Regions from separate parts of the Blastococcus sp. SYSU DS0619 genome, predicted to be linked through region 2. Evidence: riboswitches for the same ligand, from Rfam matches in the RefSeq annotation. Region 2 holds a riboswitch; the other holds the start of a gene.
What was found. A riboswitch is a leader RNA that binds a small molecule or an ion and turns the genes downstream of it on or off. The one in region 2 is predicted to bind cyclic di-AMP.
Positions count from the first base shown of each region.

Region 1: another riboswitch for cyclic di-AMP. It lies ahead of ACI79T_RS11155 (hypothetical protein); the one in region 2 lies ahead of ACI79T_RS17795 (NlpC/P60 family protein).

Region 1 covers NZ_JBJHAM010000007.1:96,148-105,829, forward strand. The annotation lists gene ACI79T_RS11145 (protein kinase domain-containing protein) at 1-1,757, opposite strand, end outside; gene ACI79T_RS11150 (hypothetical protein) at 1,879-2,211, shown strand; gene ACI79T_RS11155 (hypothetical protein) at 2,268-3,137, opposite strand; cyclic di-AMP (ydaO/yuaA leader) riboswitch at 3,409-3,554, opposite strand; gene ACI79T_RS11160 (bifunctional 3'-5' exonuclease/DNA polymerase) at 3,723-5,387, opposite strand; gene ACI79T_RS11165 (DNA-directed RNA polymerase subunit alpha C-terminal domain-containing protein) at 5,432-6,028, opposite strand; gene ACI79T_RS11170 (saccharopine dehydrogenase family protein) at 6,078-7,307, opposite strand; gene ACI79T_RS11175 (glycoside hydrolase family 13 protein) at 7,489-9,120, shown strand; gene ACI79T_RS11180 (pyridoxamine 5'-phosphate oxidase family protein) at 9,242-9,682, shown strand, end outside.
Region 2 covers NZ_JBJHAM010000020.1:61,516-71,197, reverse strand. The annotation lists gene qcrC (cytochrome bc1 complex diheme cytochrome c subunit) at 1-646, opposite strand, end outside; gene ctaE (aa3-type cytochrome oxidase subunit III) at 654-1,277, opposite strand; gene ACI79T_RS17825 (hypothetical protein) at 1,401-1,829, shown strand; gene trpD (anthranilate phosphoribosyltransferase) at 1,826-2,890, shown strand; gene ACI79T_RS17815 (Lrp/AsnC family transcriptional regulator) at 2,984-3,268, opposite strand; gene ACI79T_RS17810 (DEDD exonuclease domain-containing protein) at 3,265-5,046, opposite strand; gene ACI79T_RS17805 (D-alanyl-D-alanine carboxypeptidase family protein) at 5,243-6,982, shown strand; gene ACI79T_RS17800 (hypothetical protein) at 7,069-7,389, shown strand; cyclic di-AMP (ydaO/yuaA leader) riboswitch at 7,576-7,754, shown strand; gene ACI79T_RS17795 (NlpC/P60 family protein) at 7,772-8,854, shown strand; gene ACI79T_RS17790 (M48 family metallopeptidase) at 9,109-9,682, shown strand, end outside.

The DNA of each region.
Region 1 (9,682 bases), on a different contig from region 2:
GGCGTCCCGGTGTCCTCCGCCGGCGGGGTCGTCGGCGTCCCGGTGTCCTCCGCCGGCGGGGTCGTCGGCGTCCCGGTGTCCTCCGCCGGCGGGGTCGTCGGCGTCCCGGTGTCCTCGACCGGCGGGGTCGTGGGCGTCCCGGTGTCCTCCGCCGGCGGGGTCGTCGGCGTCGCGGTCCCCGGGGCGGCCGTGTCGTCGCCCGGGCTGCTGGGCGCGGACGTGCCGGGCGCCGGCTCCTCGGCGGCCGACGACTCCGGCGCCGTCGTCGTCGGCGTCGTCGCCGGCGCGGGCCGGGGCGCAGGCGGGGCCGCCGGGACCGGTGCTTCCTCGTCGACGGGCGACGGCGTGCCCGGTGCGGCCGGCGGGGCCGCGACCAGGACGACCACTTCGTCACCGGGGAGGAGCTGCGGACCGGCGGCCTGCAGAGCGGTCACGGTCCCCGCGACGCCGCCCGGGGTGGCGTCCTGCTCCAGCCGGACCGTCAGGCCGAGCGCGCTGAGCTCGGCGACGACCTCCTCGACCGGTCGCCCGACGTAGTCCGCGGCCACCAGGTCGACCACCGCGATCGGCTGCGACTCGGCGGCGCCGGCCGACCCCCCGGGATCGGAGCCGGCAGCCCCGATCACCGCGGCCGTGCCACCGCCGAGCAGGAGGAAGGCCACCACCGGGAGCACGACCCGCAGCGCCGGACGGCGCGCCGCGGACCGCTCCGCGATGGGACCGGAGACCCGCCGGGCGCCGGCGCCCTTGGAATCGGCCCTGCCGCCGGAAGTACCGGCCCCCGAGGTGGCGGCCCCCGCGGCGCCGGCCCCGGCAGTGCCGGGCCCGCGGTGCGCGCCGGTGCCGCGCCGGGAGCCCGTGCCGCGGGACGCCGCCACGACGGCCACCGGCCGGGTGACCGACGCCGTGTCCAGCGGGCCGTGCATCGTCTCCTCGACCGCGTGCAGGAACGCGGTCCCGTCGGGCAGGCGGTCCTCCGGGTCCTTCACCAGCGCGGCGTCGATCAGGGCGCGGACGTCCTGCGGCAGCTCGGCCGGCAACGGCTCGGGGTGCTCCTGCACCTGCTTGAGCGCGACGGTCACCGGGTTGTCGCCCTCGAAGGCCGCGTGCCCGGCCAGCGACTCGTAACCGACCAGCCCCAGCGCGTAGACGTCACCCGCCGGGCCCACGTGCTCACCCCGGGCCTGCTCCGGCGACATGTACTGCGCGGTGCCGATCACCTGGCCGGTCTGGGTCAGGGGCACGCTCCCCGCCGACCAGGAGATGCCGAAGTCGGTGAGCTTCACGGTGCCGTCGGGGGTGAGCAGGATGTTGGCCGGCTTCACGTCGCGATGCACCACGCCGGCCTGGTGGGCCGCGGCGAGCCCGGCCGCCGCCTGCTGGAGGATCGCCAGCGCGGCGCCGGTGCCGAGCGAGCCGTCCTCGGCCAGCCATGCCGAGAGCGGCGGCCCCTCGACGAGCTCCATGACCAGGTAGGCCAGGTGCTCCCCGGTGCGGTCCGCGGTCGACTCGCCGTAGTCGAGGACGGCGGCGATGTTGGGGTGGCTCAGGCTCGCCGCGTTCCGGGCCTCGGAGCGGAACCGCGCGACGAACAGCGGGTTGTCGGCGTACTCGCTGCGAAGCACCTTCACGGCCACCGGGCGGTCGAGCAGCACGTCGCGCCCGCGCCACACCTCGCCCATCCCGCCGACGGCGATCAGGTCGAGCAGCTCGTAGCGGTCGCCGAGGATCTGCCGGCTGGTGTCGGCCGTGGTCACTCCCGATCCCCTCGTGCTCGTCGCCGCGAGATGGTCCCCACCCGTCGGTCCCGCGCCCTGTGGAGTGCCCGTCGAGACCCGAGCTGAACCCCCGCCACGCCCGGGGAGTCACACTGGTGTCGTGCCTTCGCCCCCGCCCCGGCCGTTCGCCCAGGTCCGCGGCGTGGTCCGGCTGCTCAACACCGCCGCGGGCCGGGTCCTGTGCCTGGCCGGGGAGGTCGACGACGCCGCCGTCGCCGCGTTCCTGCACCGCTACGGCGGCGAACCGGTGCGGGTGGACGCCGTCGACGCCGGATCGGTCACCGGGCTGTCGTCCGCCGGGCGGCTGCTGCTGCTCGACCACCTGGACGCCGCGGTCGCACGCACGGGCCGCCCGCTCCCGGTGCGCCACTCACCGGAGCTGGCGCGGGCCCTGGACGAGGACGGCCCACTCCTCGCCGCCCGTCCGGACTGACCCGGGCCCGCGGGACCGGCCGCACCCCGGACCCCACGGGCCCGGGGTGACGGCGCTCAGCCCTGGTAGTTCACGTGCACGTGGTCGAAGTGGTTGGCCGTGGCGCTGCCGCGGTTCTCCATGGCCTTCCAGGACCCCCCGGCCGAGGACAGCATCCGCTGCTCCCAGATCAGGTAGTCCACGCCCAGCTCGTCCCAGTGCGCCCGGTGGTACTCGACGATCGCGTCACCGAGCGCCGCGTTCGACATCACCATGTAGTCCAGCGCCAGCCCGGACGGGTGGCCACCCGGGTCGGCCGCGCTCGCGCGGGTGCCGCCGAGCGTGATGCCGGCGGCGCCGGGCACGTTGCTGACCACGGCGTCGGCCGCCGCCTGCACCACCGGCCGGTGGCTGCCCGCGGTGTTGCTGATCTTGGCGACCGCCGACGCGACCACCGATGCGGCCGCCGTCGCGGCGGCGCGGGCCTGCTGGCTGGGGCTCGCGGCCGCGGCCGCCGGCGCGGGGGCTGCCGCCGACGCGGCGGCGGCAGCGGCCTCCGCCTCCGCCTTGGCCTTCGCCTCGGCCTCGGCGCGGGCGGCGGCCTCGGCCTCGGCCTGCTGCCGGTCGAGCTCCGCCTGGTCGGCGGCGGCCTGCGCCTGCTGAGCCGCGGCCTGCTCGGCGTCGCGGGTGCTGCGGCTGGCGGCGAGGTCCTGCAGCGGCGCGAGGTCCTCGGTGACGTCGATGGGACCGGAGGAGGCGGTGAGCCCCAGCTCCTGGGCGACGCTGACCGACTGCGGCGTCTCCGCCACGGCCTGCGCGGCCGGCTCGACGCCGACGAGGGTGTTGACCAGGACGGCGCCGGCTGCGGCGACCGCCAGGTACATGGCCGGGCGGCGGACGTGCGCGGGGGGCCGGCGGCGGCCGGACGTGGTGGTGCGGGGGTTCATGGGTGCGGGAGCTCCGAAGGTGTCACGCGGCCGGCCGGAGGGCGGGCCGCGGCGGGGGTGCGGGCAGCGGGGCGCCGGCGTCGGGCCGGCTGGGCGGGCCACCGGGAGACGGCGAGGAGCCGGTCGAGCGGGAAGTGCTCGGAGGTGGCCGGACAGCGGGCGGGACGCCGGGTGCGCGGTGCGATCAGCTCCGCGGACGCACCCGGGTGCGGCGGTGCCGGCGGGAGCTGAGGCGTGCGGTGGTGCAAGGGCGCGCCATGCGGCGGCTCTCCGTTTCTTCCGTTGCCGCCTACCGGGTTAGCTGACGGATTCGGGCGTGGAAGTCGCCCTACCCGCGCCGACGTGCTCGGCGCGCGATTCACCCCAGTGCTGCGGTGGGTCCCCGGCTCACCCGCGGCGCGATGGCAGCGGGCGACTCGGCGGCGTCCGACCGGACTCCCCGGATGGGGACGTGGCGACCGATCGGACCTGGCCACGGTAACCGCCGTTATGCATCCGTGACAACGAGGAGCGGGCTATTTCCACGGCGTGAGGTGTGTCGCGTGCCGGCTCCGGGCCCATCGGCGGTGTAAGGGCCGCATCCGGTCAGCCGGCGTCGGCCCACGACCGGACCACGGCGACGTCGAGCGGGAAGTCCACCGGGAAGCCGCCGAACAGCAGGCGCCCGGCGGTGGACGCCGCGGCCCGCACCGCCGTCACCACCTCGTCGGCGAGCTGCTCGGGCGCGTGCACGACGACCTCGTCGTGCAGGAAGAACACCAGGTGCGGTCGGCTCTCCAAGGGGCCGTCGCCGCCCAGCCGCCACAGCCGGTTGCGGAGGTCTGCCAGCCAGCACAGCGCCCACTCCGCGCCGGTGCCCTGGACCACGAAGTTGCGGGTGAACCGGCCCCAGGCGCGGCGGGCCCGGTCGCGCTCGTCCCGCGAGCCGGGCTGCTCCGCGGGCTCGCCGAGATCGACCGCGCGCTGCGCCCACGCCCCGGCGGGCGGCGGCGATCCCCGGCCCAGCAGCGTGTGCACCACCTCCCCGCGCTCCCCCGCCCGGGCGGCCGCCTCGACCAGGCCGATGGCCTGCGGGTAACGGCGGGTCAGCCGGGGCATCATCCGGCCGCTCTCGCCGCGGGTGCCGCCGTACATCGCCCCGAGGATGCCGAGCTTCGCCTCCGCCCGCGTGGCCACCGCCCCACCGGCGACCATGCCCTCGTAGAGGTCCGAGGCACGCGCCGCCTCCGCCATCGCGCCGTCGCCGCTCATCCCGGCGAGCACCCGCGGTTCCAGCTGGGCCACGTCCGCGACGACGAACCGCCACCCGTCGTCCGCCACCGCCGCCGGGCGGATCAGCGTGGGCACCGACAGGGCGCCGCCGCCGGTGGACGCCCACCGCCCCGTGACGACCCCACCGGGCAGGAACGAGGAGCGGAACCGCCCGTCCCGCACCCAGGCCTCCAGCCAGCTCCAGCCGTTGGCCGTGAGCAGCCGCATGAGCTTCTTGTACTCGAGCAGGGCCGGGACGCCCGGGTGGTCGAGCTGCTCGAGGGTCCACGAGCGGGTGTCGGCCACCGGGAGACCGGCCTGCTGGAGCGCGCGCAGCAGCTCGGCGGGTGAGTCCGGGTTGAGCCCGGGGGCGTCCAGCGCGGTGCGGATCTCCCCGAGCAGCCGCTCGAGGACCGCGGGTCGCCCGCCGCCCACCGGGCGCGGCCCGAGCAGCCCGGTCAGCAGGCGCTCGTGCACATCGGCCCGCCACGGCAGGCCGGCGTGCGTCATCTCGGCGGCCACCAGGGCACCGGAGGACTCCGCCGCGAGCAGCAGCGCCAGCCCGTCGCGCCGGGGCGAGGCGGCGAGGACTCCCTGCTGGCGCCGGTGCTCGGCCGCCGGGTCGAGCAGGTCGGCGGGATCGGCGGGCGGGAAGAGCGCCGGGTCGGGCGCCGTCACCGGCTGCAGCGCGTCCCAGCCGGCGGTGTCCGCGCCCGCGAGGAGCGCCTGGTCGGCGAACGGGGACCGGCGCAGGACGGCGTGCGTCAGCCGGAGGTCGGTGCAGCGCTCCACCCGCACCCCGGCCGCCAGCAGCGCCGGGTACCAGCGGGTGGTGTCGTCCCACACCCAGCGCACGGCCGCGGGCGCGGACTCCCGCTCCGCGACGAGCGCGGGCAGCTCGTCGGCCGGGACAGCGGTGACCGGGGACGTCGTCCCGTCGTCGGCGAGCTCGGCGACCTCGATCGCGGACTCGCGGCGCCGGAGCAGGAGCCGCAGCACCCCCGCAGTGTCGCCGACGGGACCGGCGCCGCCGGGTGCGGCCCCTAGCCGAGCAGCCGGCGCAGGCAGCGGGCGGGTGCGGTCAGGACCGCCCGGGCGACGTGCATGCCGAGCCGGAGGAGATCGGCGTAGTCAGGAGGCCGCACCGCCGCGTCGGCCGGTCCGGTGGACGCAGTCCGGGCGGGCGCCGGACGGGCGGGCGCCGGACGGGCCGGCGGCTCGCCGGCCGGCTCCGGCTCGGGCTCCTGCGCGGCCGGGGCGTCCGGCAGCAGCAGGTCGACCGCCGACCGGCGGCGGGGACCGCGCAGTGAGGCGAACGACGGGATGGCCGGCGCGGCCGGGGACTCCGCCTCCTCCGCCGCGCGCTCCCCGTCGGCCGCACCGGCGGAGCGGTCGCCGGCGCCACGAGCGGGCGATCCGTCCGCCCCGGGCAGCCGGGCGGGTGGTTCGGGCACCACCGCCCGGATGGCGGCCACCAGGCCCGGTCCGAGCCCGGCGACGGCGGTCAGGTCCCGTCGGGTGAGCGCGGCCAGCGCCGCGACGTCGGTGATCCCCGCACGGGTCAGCGCGGTCACCGCCCGTCCGGGCAGGCCGAGGTCCTGGATCGTCCCCACGGGCAGGTCCGTCGAGCTGGTCGGCATGTCCGCCAACCCTAGCGACGCCGCTCCGGCGCCGCCGACGCACGGCCGTTCAGAGCGCGGTCACCTCGTAGGTGTGCCCGACCGCGCGCAGCCGCTCGACGAGCACCTCGCCCATCGCCGTGGCCGGGGTGAGCGAGCCGGACCGCTCGGGCAGCCGGTCGCCGTCGAGGGCGAGCGCGAGGGCGCTCTCCCCGAGCATCACCGCCGTCGCCGCGTAGCCCGGGTCCCCCTTCCCGGCGGCGGTCGCCCGGTACCGGCGGCCGTCCTCGGTGCCGGCGTCGACGACCATGCGGAACCACCCCTTCCGCCGGACCGCCTCGCTCGGGCCGCTGCCGGGGGCCGGCAGCACGCGGTCGAGCAGCGCGCGGGTCGGGGCCAGGCTCATGGCGGACACGGTGGCGACCAGCCCGGCGCTGACCCCGGCCGCGGTCACCGCACCCAGCGGTCCGCGGCCGACCCCCATGACCTCGCCGTAGCGCATGGACCGCCCGTACGCCCAGTCCTGCAGCGCGTTGCTCCGCCGCACGATGCGGATGTTGAACGGCGCCATCACGAAGGGCGCCGTCCACCGCCCGTCGGGTGTCCGGGAGGGCATTCCGGCGTCCCGCGGCTGGAGGGTGTCCGGCTCCGCGGTCCGGTCCGGGCTCAGCGCGAACGGGTCGGCCACCACGCGGCGCAGCGCGGGGTCCTTCTGCAACGCCTCCACCTGCGCGCGCATCGAGTCGATCGTCCCGCCGCTGAACCCGCCCCGGAGCGTGGCGACCAGCTGGACGTCGCGGAGCCCGCCCGCCCCGTCGGCGGCAGCCTGCTGCGCCAGCAGGAACACGCTCAGGTCGGAGGGGATGGAGTCGTAGCCGCAGGCGTGGACGATCCGCGCGCCGGTCTCCTTCGCGACGGCGTCGCAGCGCTCGATGGCCTCCCGCACGAACAGCACCTCGCCGGTCAGGTCGGCGTAGTGCGTGCCGGCGCGGGCGCACGCCTCGACCACCGGCAGGCCGTAGCGGGCGTAGGGACCCACGGTGGTCACCAGGACGCGGGTGCTGCCGGCCAGGGCAGCCAGGGACGCCTCGTCGGTGGAGTCGGCCTCCACCAGCGCCCAGTCGCGGCCGCCGGCCGGCAGGGCGTCGCGCACCTCCTCCAGCCGGTGCCGGGACCGCCCGGCCAGCGCGATCCGGGTGCCCTCCGGGGCGTGCTCGGCCAGGTAGGCCGCGAGCAGCCGCCCGACGAAGCCGGTGGCCCCGTAGACGACCAGGTCGTGGGTCCGTGCGCCATCTGCCATGCGGCCATCCTGGCCCGCCCCGGCGACGTCGGCAGCCCGCGCCCCCGGGCCCGGCGGCCGCACGGCCTCTCCTCCCCCGGGCGGCGCGGTCTCACCTCACGGAGTGGTCACGGGATGCACCACGGGCACCTTCCCGCCCAGGGGACGCAAGCACCGGCGGCACCGTGCCGATGGAGGTCGCATGGCAGTGCGGCTCGCAACGGTGCGGACCGCGACCCGTGAAGAGGTCGCGGCTCAGACGTCGTCGTCCCCCTGGTGGCGATCGGCGGTGGTCTACCAGGTCTACCTGCGCTCGTTCGCCGACGGGAACGGGGACGGGATCGGCGACCTGGCCGGCCTCCGCTCCCGGCTGCCCTACCTGGCGTGGCTGGGCGTCGACGCGGTGTGGATCAACCCGCACTACCCCTCCGGCGGCGCCGACGGCGGCTACGACATCGTCGACTACCGCGCGGTCGACCCCGAGTACGGGGACGTGGCCGACCTGGAGGCCCTGGTCGCGGAGGCCCGCGCCCTCGGTCTGCGGGTCGTGCTCGACGTCGTCCCCAACCACACCTCGGACCGGCACCCCTGGTTCCAGGCCGCGCTCGCCGACCCGGACTCCCCCGAGGCGGCCCGCTACCACTTCGCGCCGCCGTCGGAGGAGCCGCCGAACAACTGGCAGTCGCTCTTCGGCGGGCCGGCCTGGTCGCGCACCCCCGACGGCCGCTGGTACCTGCACCTGTTCGCCCCCGAGCAGCCCGACCTCAACTGGCGCGACCCCGCTGTCGCCGCCGACTTCGAGCGGACCCTGCGCTTCTGGCTCGACCGCGGGGTCAGCGGCTTCCGCGTCGACGTCGCCTACGGCCTGTTCAAGGACGCCGGCCTGCGGGACAACCCCGGGGCCTACTCCCCCACGCTCTTCGGCCACGGCCCCGAGCAGGCGATGACCTGGAACCAGCCCGAGGTGCACGACGTCTGGCGCCGGTGGCGCTCGGTCTGCGACGAGTACCCGGACACCATGCTGGTCGGCGAGGTCTGCCTGGCCGACCCGCGGGAGGTCGCGCTCTACTCGCGCCCCGACGAGATGCACCAGTCGTTCTCCTTCCGGCTGCTGAAGTCCCCCTGGTCGGTCGAGTCCTTCGCCGACGGCGTGCGCACCGCGCTCGACGCGTTCGGCGAGGTGGGCGCCCCGGTCTCCTGGGTCCTCGGCAACCACGACAAGGACCGGCAGGTGACCCGGTTCGGCGGGGGCGCGGTGGGCACCGCCCGCGCCCGGGCGGCGGCGCTGCTGATGCTGGCGCTGCCCGGCTCGGCGTACGTCTACGCCGGCGACGAGCTGGGCCTGCCGCAGGCCGTCGTCCCCGACGCGGCCAAGCGCGACCCGATCTTCTTCCGCAGCGGTGGGGCGCGGTCGGGCCGCGACGGCTGCCGGGTGCCGATGCCCTGGAACCCCACGGCCGGCGTCGGCTTCTCCACCGGCGACGCCGAGCCCTGGCTGCCGATCCCCGACGGGTGGGACCGCTACGCGGTCTCCCGCCAGTCCCGCGACGGCGGCTCCATGCTGACCCTCTACCGCCGGGCGCTCGCCCTGCGCGAGGCGCACCCGGCGCTCGGCTCGGGCGAGGCGACGGTCAGCACGCGGGGCGACGTCCTCACGGTGCGGTGCACCGCGCCGGACGGCAGCGTGGTGCGGTGCGTGGTCAACATGGGCTCGGGGACCTCGCTGGTCCGCTCCCGCGGCACCGTGCTGCTGGCCTCGAACACCAGCGTGCGCCGGTCGTCGGCCACCGTGGCGCTGCCGCCGCACACCGCGATCTGGCTCGCCGAGGGCTGAGCCGCGGGCGGGTCCGGGACGAGCGGCGCGCCGTTCGGGACCTAGGGCCCTGCGGCAACCGGTCGCGCGCGACCGACAGTGGGGAGGCCGGGTCCCGGCCCGCCCACGACGAGGAGTGCCCGTGCCCACCACCGATGAGGACCAGGTCGACGTCCTGGACGAGGCGGAGTGCCGTCGCCTGCTCGGTACGGCCTCGATCGGGCGGCTCGGCTTCACCGACGGGGCCCTCCCGGCCCTCGTGCCGGTCAGCTTCGCCCTGCACGAGGGCAGCGTGCTGATCCCCGGCCGGCTCGGCAACAGCGTCGTCGACGCCGTCCGCCGGACGGTGGTCGCCCTGGGGGTGGACGCCTACGACGGCGGGTCAGGCGCCGGGTGGGGCGTGACCGTGGTCGGGCCGTCCCGGGTCGTCAGCGACCCCGCCCTCGTCCTCGAGCACGACCGGCTGGGCCTCCTCACCCCGCCGTCCGGGCCGGGGCGCTGCTACATCGCCGTCCAGATCGGGCTGCTCCGCGGCTGGCGGACGCGGCTGCCGGCCACCCGGGCGCCCGCGGCCCCGGCGCTC
Region 2 (9,682 bases):
GCATGTTCTCCGGGCCGGTCAGCATCGCCGTGTAGATCTCGAGGTCGGTCGAGCTGTCGAGGCTGGGTGCCGCCTTGCCGGAGGAGAGGGCGCCGCCCTCACCGACGAAGTTGTGGCAGGACGCGCAGTTGAGCCGGAAGAGCTCACCGCCCTCGGCCAGCTCGCCGTCGCGCAGGTCCCCCGAGGGGAGGGTCGGTCCGCCGCCGTTGGCCTGCACGTAGGCCATGAGCTGGTCGATCTCCTCGTCGGAGAAGACCACCGGCTTGTCGGGGGCGTCCGCCTCCTGGCGCACCAGCGGCATGCGGCCGGTGTGCACCTGGAAGTAGACCGACGCCTCGCCGACGCCGATGAGCGAGGGGCCCCGGTTCGGGACGCCCTCCAGGTTCTCGCCGTGGCAGGTGATGCAGCTCCGCTCGTACAGCTCGCGCCCGGCTGCCTCGGCCGCGGACTCGGTGGTGGTGTCGACGGCGGCCTGGGCCGGTGCGAACACCGAGTACAGGGCGCCGGTCATCACCAGCGAGGCCATGAGGCCGGCGGCGTTGGCCAGGCGGCGGCGGTGCTTGGAGCGACGCCGTGCGCGGGCGCGGACCACAGGGGTGCCGGCGTCGTCGAGCGGGGCGTCGGACTGCGGGTTCGTGGTGGACACCGGTTCCCTAGCGGATCAGGTAGATCGTGGCGAAGAGCCCGACCCACACGACGTCGACGAAGTGCCAGTAGTAGGAGACCACGATGGCCGAGGTCGCCTGTGCCGGCGTGAAGCGGCCCATGGTGGACCGGATGAGCACGTAGACGAAGGCGATAAGCCCGCCTATGACGTGCAGCGCGTGGAAGCCCGTCGTGATGAAGAACACCGAGCCGTAGGTCGACGACGCGATCGTCGTGCCGTGGTCGACCACCAGGACCCGGTACTCGTTCGCCTGGGCGAGCACGAAGACCAGGCCCATCACGAAGGTGATGGTGAACCAGCGCCGGAGCCCGTAGACGTTCCCGTTCTCCGCCGCGAAGACCCCGAACTGGCAGGTCACGGAGGAGAGCACCAGGATGACCGTGAAGAAGGTGGCGTACGGGAGGTTGAGCTCCGTCGGCTCCGGCGGCCACCCCTCGGTGGACCGGGCTCGCGCGGTGAAGTACATGGCGAACAGGCCGGCGAAGAACATCAGCTCGCTGGCGAGCCAGATGATCGTGCCGACGCTGACCATGTTCGGTCGGGTCAGGGAGTGCACCCGCGAGGTGTCGAAGGTGCTGCTCGCGACGGGGGCCGTTGTCACGGGGCCCATCATGGCATCGGCAGCCCCCCGTCACGACCGCGGGTGCGGTGGGCGTGGCGCCAACGTGACCAGTCCGATACCGATCGACGGGGCTGGCCTGCGATGACGCCGTCGGGCACTAGTCTCGGCCGCGTGAGTGCCGCCGAGAAGTCCGCCGCACCGGCCACCGTGCTGCTCTACAGCCACCGCGCGGAGGTGCGCGATTCGGTCCGGACGGCGGTCGGTCGCCGCCCGGCCGCCGACGTGGGTCCGCTCACCTGGGTGGAGTGCTCGACCGGCGACGAGGTGGTCGCCGCCGTGGACGCCGGCGGGATCGACCTGTGCATCCTCGACGGCGAGGCGCAGCCCACCGGAGGCATGGCGCTGACCCGCCAGCTCGAGGTCGAGGTCGCCGACCGGCCGGCGGTGTGCGTCCTCATCGCCCGCCAGCCCGATCGGTGGCTGGCGCACTGGTCGCGCGCCGAGGGGACCCTGCCCTTCCCGGTCGACCCGCTGGTCGCGCCCGGCGTCGTCGCCGACCTGATCCGCGCCCACGCCCACCGTCCCGCGGCCAGCCGGTGAGCCGGTCGGTGCCGCCGTCGTCCGCCGCGCCGACCTGGCCGGGCCTGCTCAACCGCCTGCTCGCCGGGCAGGACCTCTCCGCCGAGGACACCCGCTGGGCGATGCGCGAGGTGATGACCGGGGAGGCGACCCCGGCCCAGGTGGCTGGGTTCACGGTCGCCCTGCGCGCCAAGGGGGAGTCGCCCCAGGAGGTCGCCGGGCTGGCGGCCGAGATGCTCGACCAGGCGACCCCCGTCGAGCTGCCGATGGACTGCGTCGACATCGTGGGGACCGGCGGCGACGGCGCGCACACGGTCAACATCTCCACGATGGCTGCGGTCGTGACGGCGGCAGCGGGGGCGCCGGTCGCCAAGCACGGGAACCGGGCCGCGTCGTCCTCGTCGGGTGCCGCAGACGTCCTGGAGGCGATCGGCGTGGTCATCGACCTCCCGGCGCAGGCGGTCGTCCGCTGCGTCCGCGAGGCGGGCATCGGCTTCTTCTTCGCGCCGGTGTTCCACCCGGGCATGCGGCACGCCGCCGCCCCCCGGCGGGAGATGGGCATCGGCACCGTCTTCAACTTCCTCGGTCCGCTCACCAACCCGGCGCGTCCGGTCGCGGCGGCCATCGGCTGCGCGGACGAGCGCATGGCGCCCGTCCTGGCCGAGGTGCTGGCGGCCCGGGGGAGCCGGGCCCTGGTCTTCCGTGGCGACGACGGGCTCGACGAGCTGACCACCGCCACGACGTCGGCGGTCTGGACGGTGCGGGACGGCGCCGTGGAGGCCGACCGGGTTGATCCGGCGGCGTTGGGCATCGCGGCGCCGGGGCCGGACGCTCTCCGGGGCGGGGACGCCCGCGCGAACGCCGAGGTGTTCCGCCGGGTGGTCGACGGCGAGCGCGGGCCGGTGCGGGATGCGGTGCTGCTCAACGCCGCCGCCGCGCTGGTCGCCTTCGACGCGCACGCCGCCCGGCTGCACGACGGGCTGGCGGCCGGGCTGGAACGCGCCGCCGCGGCCGTCGACGACGGCCGCGCCGCGGCGCTGCTGGACCGCTGGGTGTCCGTCAGCCGCGCCGCCCGCGGCTGAGCAGCACCGCCGCCTCCGCCTCCTGCTCCGCCGGGACCTGCCGCGGGCGGGGCGGGACGCCCGGGGGTGACGGGAGGGTGTGCGGACCCGGGTTCAGTCGGTGTCGAAGCCGATCGAGAACGCTGCCTCGAGGTCGTGCCGCGAGTACGCGCGGAAGGCGATGTGGGTGTCGGTGTCGACCACGCCCGGCACCTTGTTGATGCGGCCGGCGATGACCTCGGCGACCTGCTCGAACTCGCGGACGCGGACGATGGCGATCAGGTCGGCCTCACCGGCGACGGAGTAGACCTCGCTGACCCCGTCGAGTTCGGCGACGGCCTGCGCGACCTCGGCGATCGAGTCGGTGGCGGCGTCGATCATCACGATGGCGGTGATCACGCGGGCGATGCTATCCGGTCCGGGCGCGCACGGGTGCCCAGCGACCGGCCGTCGGCGAACGGGTCACGGGCGTCGCGGCCGGTCTCCACCCGCGCCAGGAACCCGCTGTAGGCCCCCGTACCGGGGGCCGGGCTGGCCAGCGTCCCCGTCAGCTGGACCAGCCGGGTGCCGGGCTTCTCCAGCCACCGCAGCACCAGCTCCGTCTCGTCCACCGACGTGGTCTCCTCGCCGTCCGCCCCGCAGACGGTCTCGGCCGTGGCCAGCAGACCGGGCAGGACGCTGCGGACCGTGGTGCCCCGCGGGGCGTTCCCGGCCGCCGCGAGCCGCCCGAGCCGGATGACGGACAGCTCCCAGCCGCCGTCGCCGTCGGGCCGGGCGAGCACCAGCTCGGGCACGGCCGCCAGGGACTGCAGCCGTTGCCGACGGCGGACGGCGCGGACCAGCACGGCGACCCGGTCGCGCAGCACGGCGGCGTCCTCGTACCGCTCCTCGGCCGCCAGCCGGTCCACCCGCTCCAGCAGGGGCGCGAGCAGCGGCCGCGGATCGGCGGCCACCGCGGCGGCGAAGACGGCGGCCACGTCGGCGTACTCCGGCACCGACTGGGCGCCGGTGCAGGGAGCGCCGCAGCGACCCATGTCCGCCAGCGCGCAGGCGCTGACCGGGGTCCGCGGGGAGAGCCGGGCGGTGCACTGCCGCAGCGGGAGCGTCTCGTGCACGGCCGCCACCGCGGCGTCGGCCGCCCGCCGGTCCGGGAACGGCCCGAGGAAGACCCCGGCGCCGGGGCGGACCCGGCGCACGACCGACAGCCGGGGAAACGGCTCCTCGGTGAGCCGCACCCACAGCGCCCGTTCGGGGAAGCGCGAGCGGCGGTTGTACCGCGGCTTGTGCCGGGCGATGAGCCGCAGCTCCCGGACCGCCGCCTCCAGTGCGTGCGCGCAGGGGATGGCGTCCACCCGCTGCGCCAGGCCGACCATCTCGGTGATCCGGCTGCGCTGCTCGCCCGAGGTGAAGTAACTGCGGACCCGGCTGCGCAGGTCGGTCGAGGTGCCCACGTAGAGGGGCTCGTCCCGGGGTCCGCGGAAGAGGTAGACGCCCGGGCCGTGGGGGACGGCGTCGGCGAGGTGCCGCTTGCGACGGCGTTCCGGGTCCACCGTGCGGGTCAGGCCGGTGAGCTCCTCGAGGGTGGTGACGCCCAGCGGCCCCAGCCGCTCGAACAGGCCGTGCAGCACGTCGACGGTGGCCCGCGCGTCGTCGAGCGCCCGGTGCGTCGGCGACGTCGTGGCCGAGAAGTACGGGGCGAGGGTCGCCAGCTTGCAGTTGGGCACCTCGTCGCGGCTGAGCAGCCGCCGGGCCAGGACGGCCGTGTCGACCGATGCCGCGGCCGGCCAGGCCAGCCCGTTCTCGGCGCACGCCGCCTTGAGGAAGCCGAGGTCGAACGGGGCGTTGTGCGCGACGAGCACGGCGCCGCGGGCGAACTCGAGGAAGGCCGGGAGGACGGACCCGATCCGCGGCGCCGCCGCGACCATCGTGGACGTGATGCCGGTCAGCACGCTGATGTACGGGGGGATCTCGTGGCCCGGGTCGACCAGTGTCTGGAACTCCCCGAGCACCTGGCCGCCGCGGATCTTCACGGCGCCGATCTCGGTGATCGCGCTGTCCTTCGGCGACCCCCCGGTCGTCTCGAGGTCGACGACGACGAAGGTGACCTGGGCCAGCGGCGTCCCGATGTCGGCGATCGTGACCTGCTGGTAGCGCGGCGGAACGGTGGCGGGTGGCACGGCGCGGACGCTAGGGCGGGGTGCCGACAGTCTCGGGGACGCGCGCCGTCGGACCGCCGGTGCCGCGGACCCCCCGACCGGGGGGTCCGAGCAGATCGCAGGCCTTCCCACCTGGTGTCCCGGGCGTGTGCGGGACACCATTCGTGCCGGGGGCGACGCCGGTCGTGCCGCCGGCCCGATCGGGGAAGGGAACTCGATGCTCGCGCGCTCGTGGTGGCGCCCTCCGGCCCGGTTCCGGGCCGCGGTGGCCGTCCTCGCGGCCTGTGCGGTGGTGCTGGTGCCGACCGGTCCGGTGGCCGCCGCGCCCAGCGACCAGCCGGGCGGCACCTCCGGGGTGCTCGACAGCGGCGACCTGGACCACCTGCAGCGGCGCGCGGCGGAGGTCCAGCAGAGCCTCCGGGCACGGCAGGACGAGGTCGTCGCCGCCCGGGCGGCGCTCGCCGAGGCCCAGGTGGGGGTGGAGGAGGCCCGGGCGGCGCTCGCCGACGCGCAGGGCGTGCTGGCCGGCTACCAGGGCGAGGTCGCCGGCTACGCCTCGGCCGTCTACCGCGACGGCGGGGCGCTGACCCCGCTGACCCTCCTGCTCCGCGCGGGCGACCCCGGCGAGGTGCTCTCCGCCCTCGGGTTCCTCGACGCCGTCGACGCGCACGCCGCCGAGGTCATCGGGATCGCGGAGGGGCACCGGCGCGCCGCGCTGGACGAGCAGCAGCGGGCCAGGTCCGCGCTCGAGCAGGCGCAGGCACGGGCCGACGAGGTCACCGCCCGGGTCGCCGAGCTCGAGGCCTCCGCCGCCGCGGTGACGACGGAGCTGGACGAGGCGCTGCAGGTCGTCGACGGCCAGCTGTCCCGGCTGCAGCGCGAGCAGGTGGACGTCAACGAGCAGACGGCGGCCAGCTGGCGGGCCTACGTGGACCAGTTGCGCGCCGCCGGCGTCGACACCGTGCCGGCCGCCGCGCTGCGCGAGCCCGCGCGCGGCCTGCCGGACCGGCTGGTGCCCGTGGGCGCCACGGGGGGTGGTGCCCAGCGCGGGGTGGCGCAGCTGCCGGGGCAGCCGACCTCGCTGCTGGTCCTGCCCGCCGAGACGCTCACGGCGGTCAGCGCGGCGATGGAGGCGCTCGGCCGGCCGTACGCGCCGGGGACGGCCGGTCCCGACTCCTGGGACTGCGGGACGCTGGTGGAGTCCGCCTTCCGGCGGGCCGGGGTCCCGTTGCCGGCCACGCAGGAGGAGCTGTTCGCGACCGCCACCCCCGTGGCCGCCGCCGACGTGCTCCCCGGCGACCTCGTCTTCCTCGGCTCCGGCGAGGCCGGACTGGGGCACGTCGGGATCGCCCTGGACCAGCGGACGATGCTCGCCGCCGACGCGCGGGCCGGTGCCGTGGTGGTGCGGACGCTGCCGGCCGACCAGGTGCTGGCCGTCGGCCGGCCGGTGCTGGGCCAGCGGCCGGCGGGTCCGGTCCCCGGGCCTGCCGCGGGAGCCCTGCGGACCGAGTGCGGCAACACCGTCTACCCGCCGAGCTACGACGGGGCCCGAGCGTGGGGTGGCTATCCGAACGGGCTCATCCCGCCGAGCGCGATGTGCCCGCTGGGCGTCGGCGGGCACTCGCTGCGCTGCGACGCGGCGGCGGCCTACCGCGCCATGTCGTCGGCCTACGCGGCCGCGTTCGGCGCTCCGCTGTGCATCACCGACTCCTACCGGACCTATGCCGGCCAGGTCCGGCTCTACGGCGAGAAGCCGGCCCTCGCCGCGGTGCCCGGCACCAGCAACCACGGCTGGGGTCTCGCGGTCGACCTGTGCGGTGGGATCCAGACGTTCGGCACGCGGCAGTACGCCTGGATGGTCGCCCACGCCGGCCGGTTCGGCTTCCTGCACCCCACCTGGGCCGATCCGGGGAACGGGCGCGAGGAGCCCTGGCACTGGGAGTACGCCGGGACCTGAGGCGCCCCGGCGGCCGGACGGCGGTGCGCCGGAATTGTCGGTGCCTCCTCCTAGCGTGCGGAACGACTCACGGAGGAGAAGAAGCGATGCTCATCGACTGCGACACCTGCACCGTCCGGGGGACCGGCTGCGCCGACTGCGTGGTGACCGTCCTGCTCGGCGCCCCGCCGGGATGGCAGGGGATCGATCCGGTCGTCGTCCCGATGACCGGCCGTGCCCGCGGCGGGTCGGCCGCGGCTGCCGCCGAGGACGTCGTGGTCCCCCCGCCGGGTGTGGTGGTGGAGTTCGACGACGTGGAACGCCGGGCCGTCCGCGCGCTGGCCGACGGTGGCCTGGTGCCGCCCCTGCGCCACCCCGACGGCTCCGACGGCCGCGGCGGCGAGGGTTCCGGATGGCGCACGGGCTGACCCGCGGTGCCCGTCGTGCGCGGGCCGCGCATACACCCGAACGGGTGAATGCCGAGGTCGGAGCGCCGTGTCGGACGGAATGACGTCCCACACGTTTCTCCCGTTCCCGATTGTCACAGGCGCATCACGGTCGTTAAGGTCGTCGCCGTTCGGCCGGGTGGTCGTCATCCGTCGAAGGGTGACCTCGACCGAACACCGCCTAATCACCGCGCGGCGCGCAGCACCGGCGCCCGAGGTGTACCGGGGACCCACCGCAGTTCTGGGGTGAGTTCTCCCGCGACCGGCTCGCCGGCCCGCGGGGGATAGGGCCAGTCTTCCCAGCCCGAACCCGTCAGCTAACTCGGTCGGCGGTAGCAGTGGAAGAAACGGAGAGCCGCCGCACGTGGCGCCCCCTCACGCACTACTGACGCACGCCCCTGAGCAGTTCGCCACCGTCGGCCGGCGCAGCCCTGCGAGCGCCCGCCGCCTCGGACCGGTCGGTTCCGGCCTGCTGGTCAGCGCAGCCGCTGCCCTGACCGTCACCCTTCTCCCCGCCACCGCGAGCGCGGTCCCCGGCACGGCCGACGAGGTCGCCGCCCAGGTGGCCGAGGCCAGCCACGAGCTCGAGGTCGTCTCCGAGCAGCTGAACGAGGCGCGTGTCGCCCTGGACGCGCACCGGCACGACGCCGAGGTCGCGACCGAGGCGGCGGAGGCGGCCCAGGCCCGGCTCGACGCCCTCGACGGGCAGGTCCGCCTGCTCGCCCGCAGCGCCTACACCGGCAGCGGCATGTCGCAGCTGGACGTCCTGCTGTCCAGCGACTCGGCGGACCAGCTGGTGTCCCAGCTCGGCACGCTCGACGTGATCGCCGGGCACACCAGCGACGTGCTCTCCGAGGTGACGCTGGCGTCCGAGGACGCCGAGGAGTCCCGGGACGCCGCCGCCGCGGCTGCCGCCGAGGCCCAGCGCGTCGTGGACGAGATCGCCGCCAAGCAGGAGGATCTCGAGACGAAGATCGCCGAGTACCAGCGGCGGTACGACGCGCTCACGGCCCCGCAGCAGGCCGAGGTGGCCCGGGTCCACGGCGGCGACAGCCTGCCCGCGCCCGCGCCCAGCGGGGTCGTCGCGCCCAGCTCGGCCGCGCAGGTCGCCGTGAACACCGCGCTGGCCCAGATCGGCGACCCCTACGTCTGGGGCGCCGGCGGTCCGAACGCCTTCGACTGCTCGGGTCTGACGTCCTACGCCTACGCCGCCGCGGGCGTGACCCTGCCGCACTCGAGCGCCTCGCAGTCCCGGATGGGCCAGGCCGTCTCCCGCAGCGAGTTGCAGCCCGGTGACCTGGTGTTCTTCTACAGCCCGGTCAGCCACGTCGGCATGTACATCGGCAACGGGCAGATGGTGCACGCCGCCACCTCCGGCCAGCCGGTGAAGATCGCGAGCCTGGACGCGATGGGCAGCTACAACGGCGCCCGGCGGATCGCCGGCTGACAGCCGCGGGAGCATCGCAGCGAGCGCCAGCGAGCGAGGAGCGGACCGCGGCGCGGAGGCCGGCCGGGGTGCTCGCCGGCTGACAGCGCCCGTCCCACGAGGGCCGGTGACCTCTGCCGAGGTCACCGGCCCTCGTCGTTCTCCGGGCTCGACGGGATCGCGCCGAGGATGGGGCTCCCGGAGCCGATCTGCGCGGCGTGCACTCGGCGCTCCGCCCCGGGGTTCCCGCGGACGGCGCACCTAGGATCGGCCGGGTGTACGGGGGAGGGCGGCCAGCCGCCCGGGCTGCGCTGGGGACGGCGATCGTGCTCGGCATCGCCCTCGTCGTCGTCATCGTCGTCCGCACGCCGTGGGACCTGCTGGCCGAGCCGCCCGGCGGGCACACCGATCCCGACCCCACCGCGGGGCTGGCGGCCGCGCAGCTGGACCGTGCGGAGGCCTTCGCGGCCGCGCTGCGCCCAGCGTCGCTGCTCTCCCTGGTCCTCGGCCTGGCCGTCTCGGCGGTCCTCGGCCTGACCCGGCTCGGCGGGCGGCTGGTGCGCGCGGTGGCCGCTCCGCTGGGCGGCCGGTGGTTCGTCCAGGTGCTGGTGGGTGTGCCGGCTCTCGTGGTGGTCGGCCGCCTGGTGACGCTGCCGGTGTCGGCCTACGCCGAGTCGGTCCGGCACCGGTACGGCCTGTCCACCCGCGGATGGGGGCTCTGGCTGCGCGACGTCGCCGTCTCGGTGGCCATCAGCGCGGCTCTCACGACCGTGGTCGTCCTGGCCGTCCTGTGGCTGGTCCGGCGGGCCCCGCGCACCTGGTGGGCCTGGGCCGGGGGAGCGGCGGCCG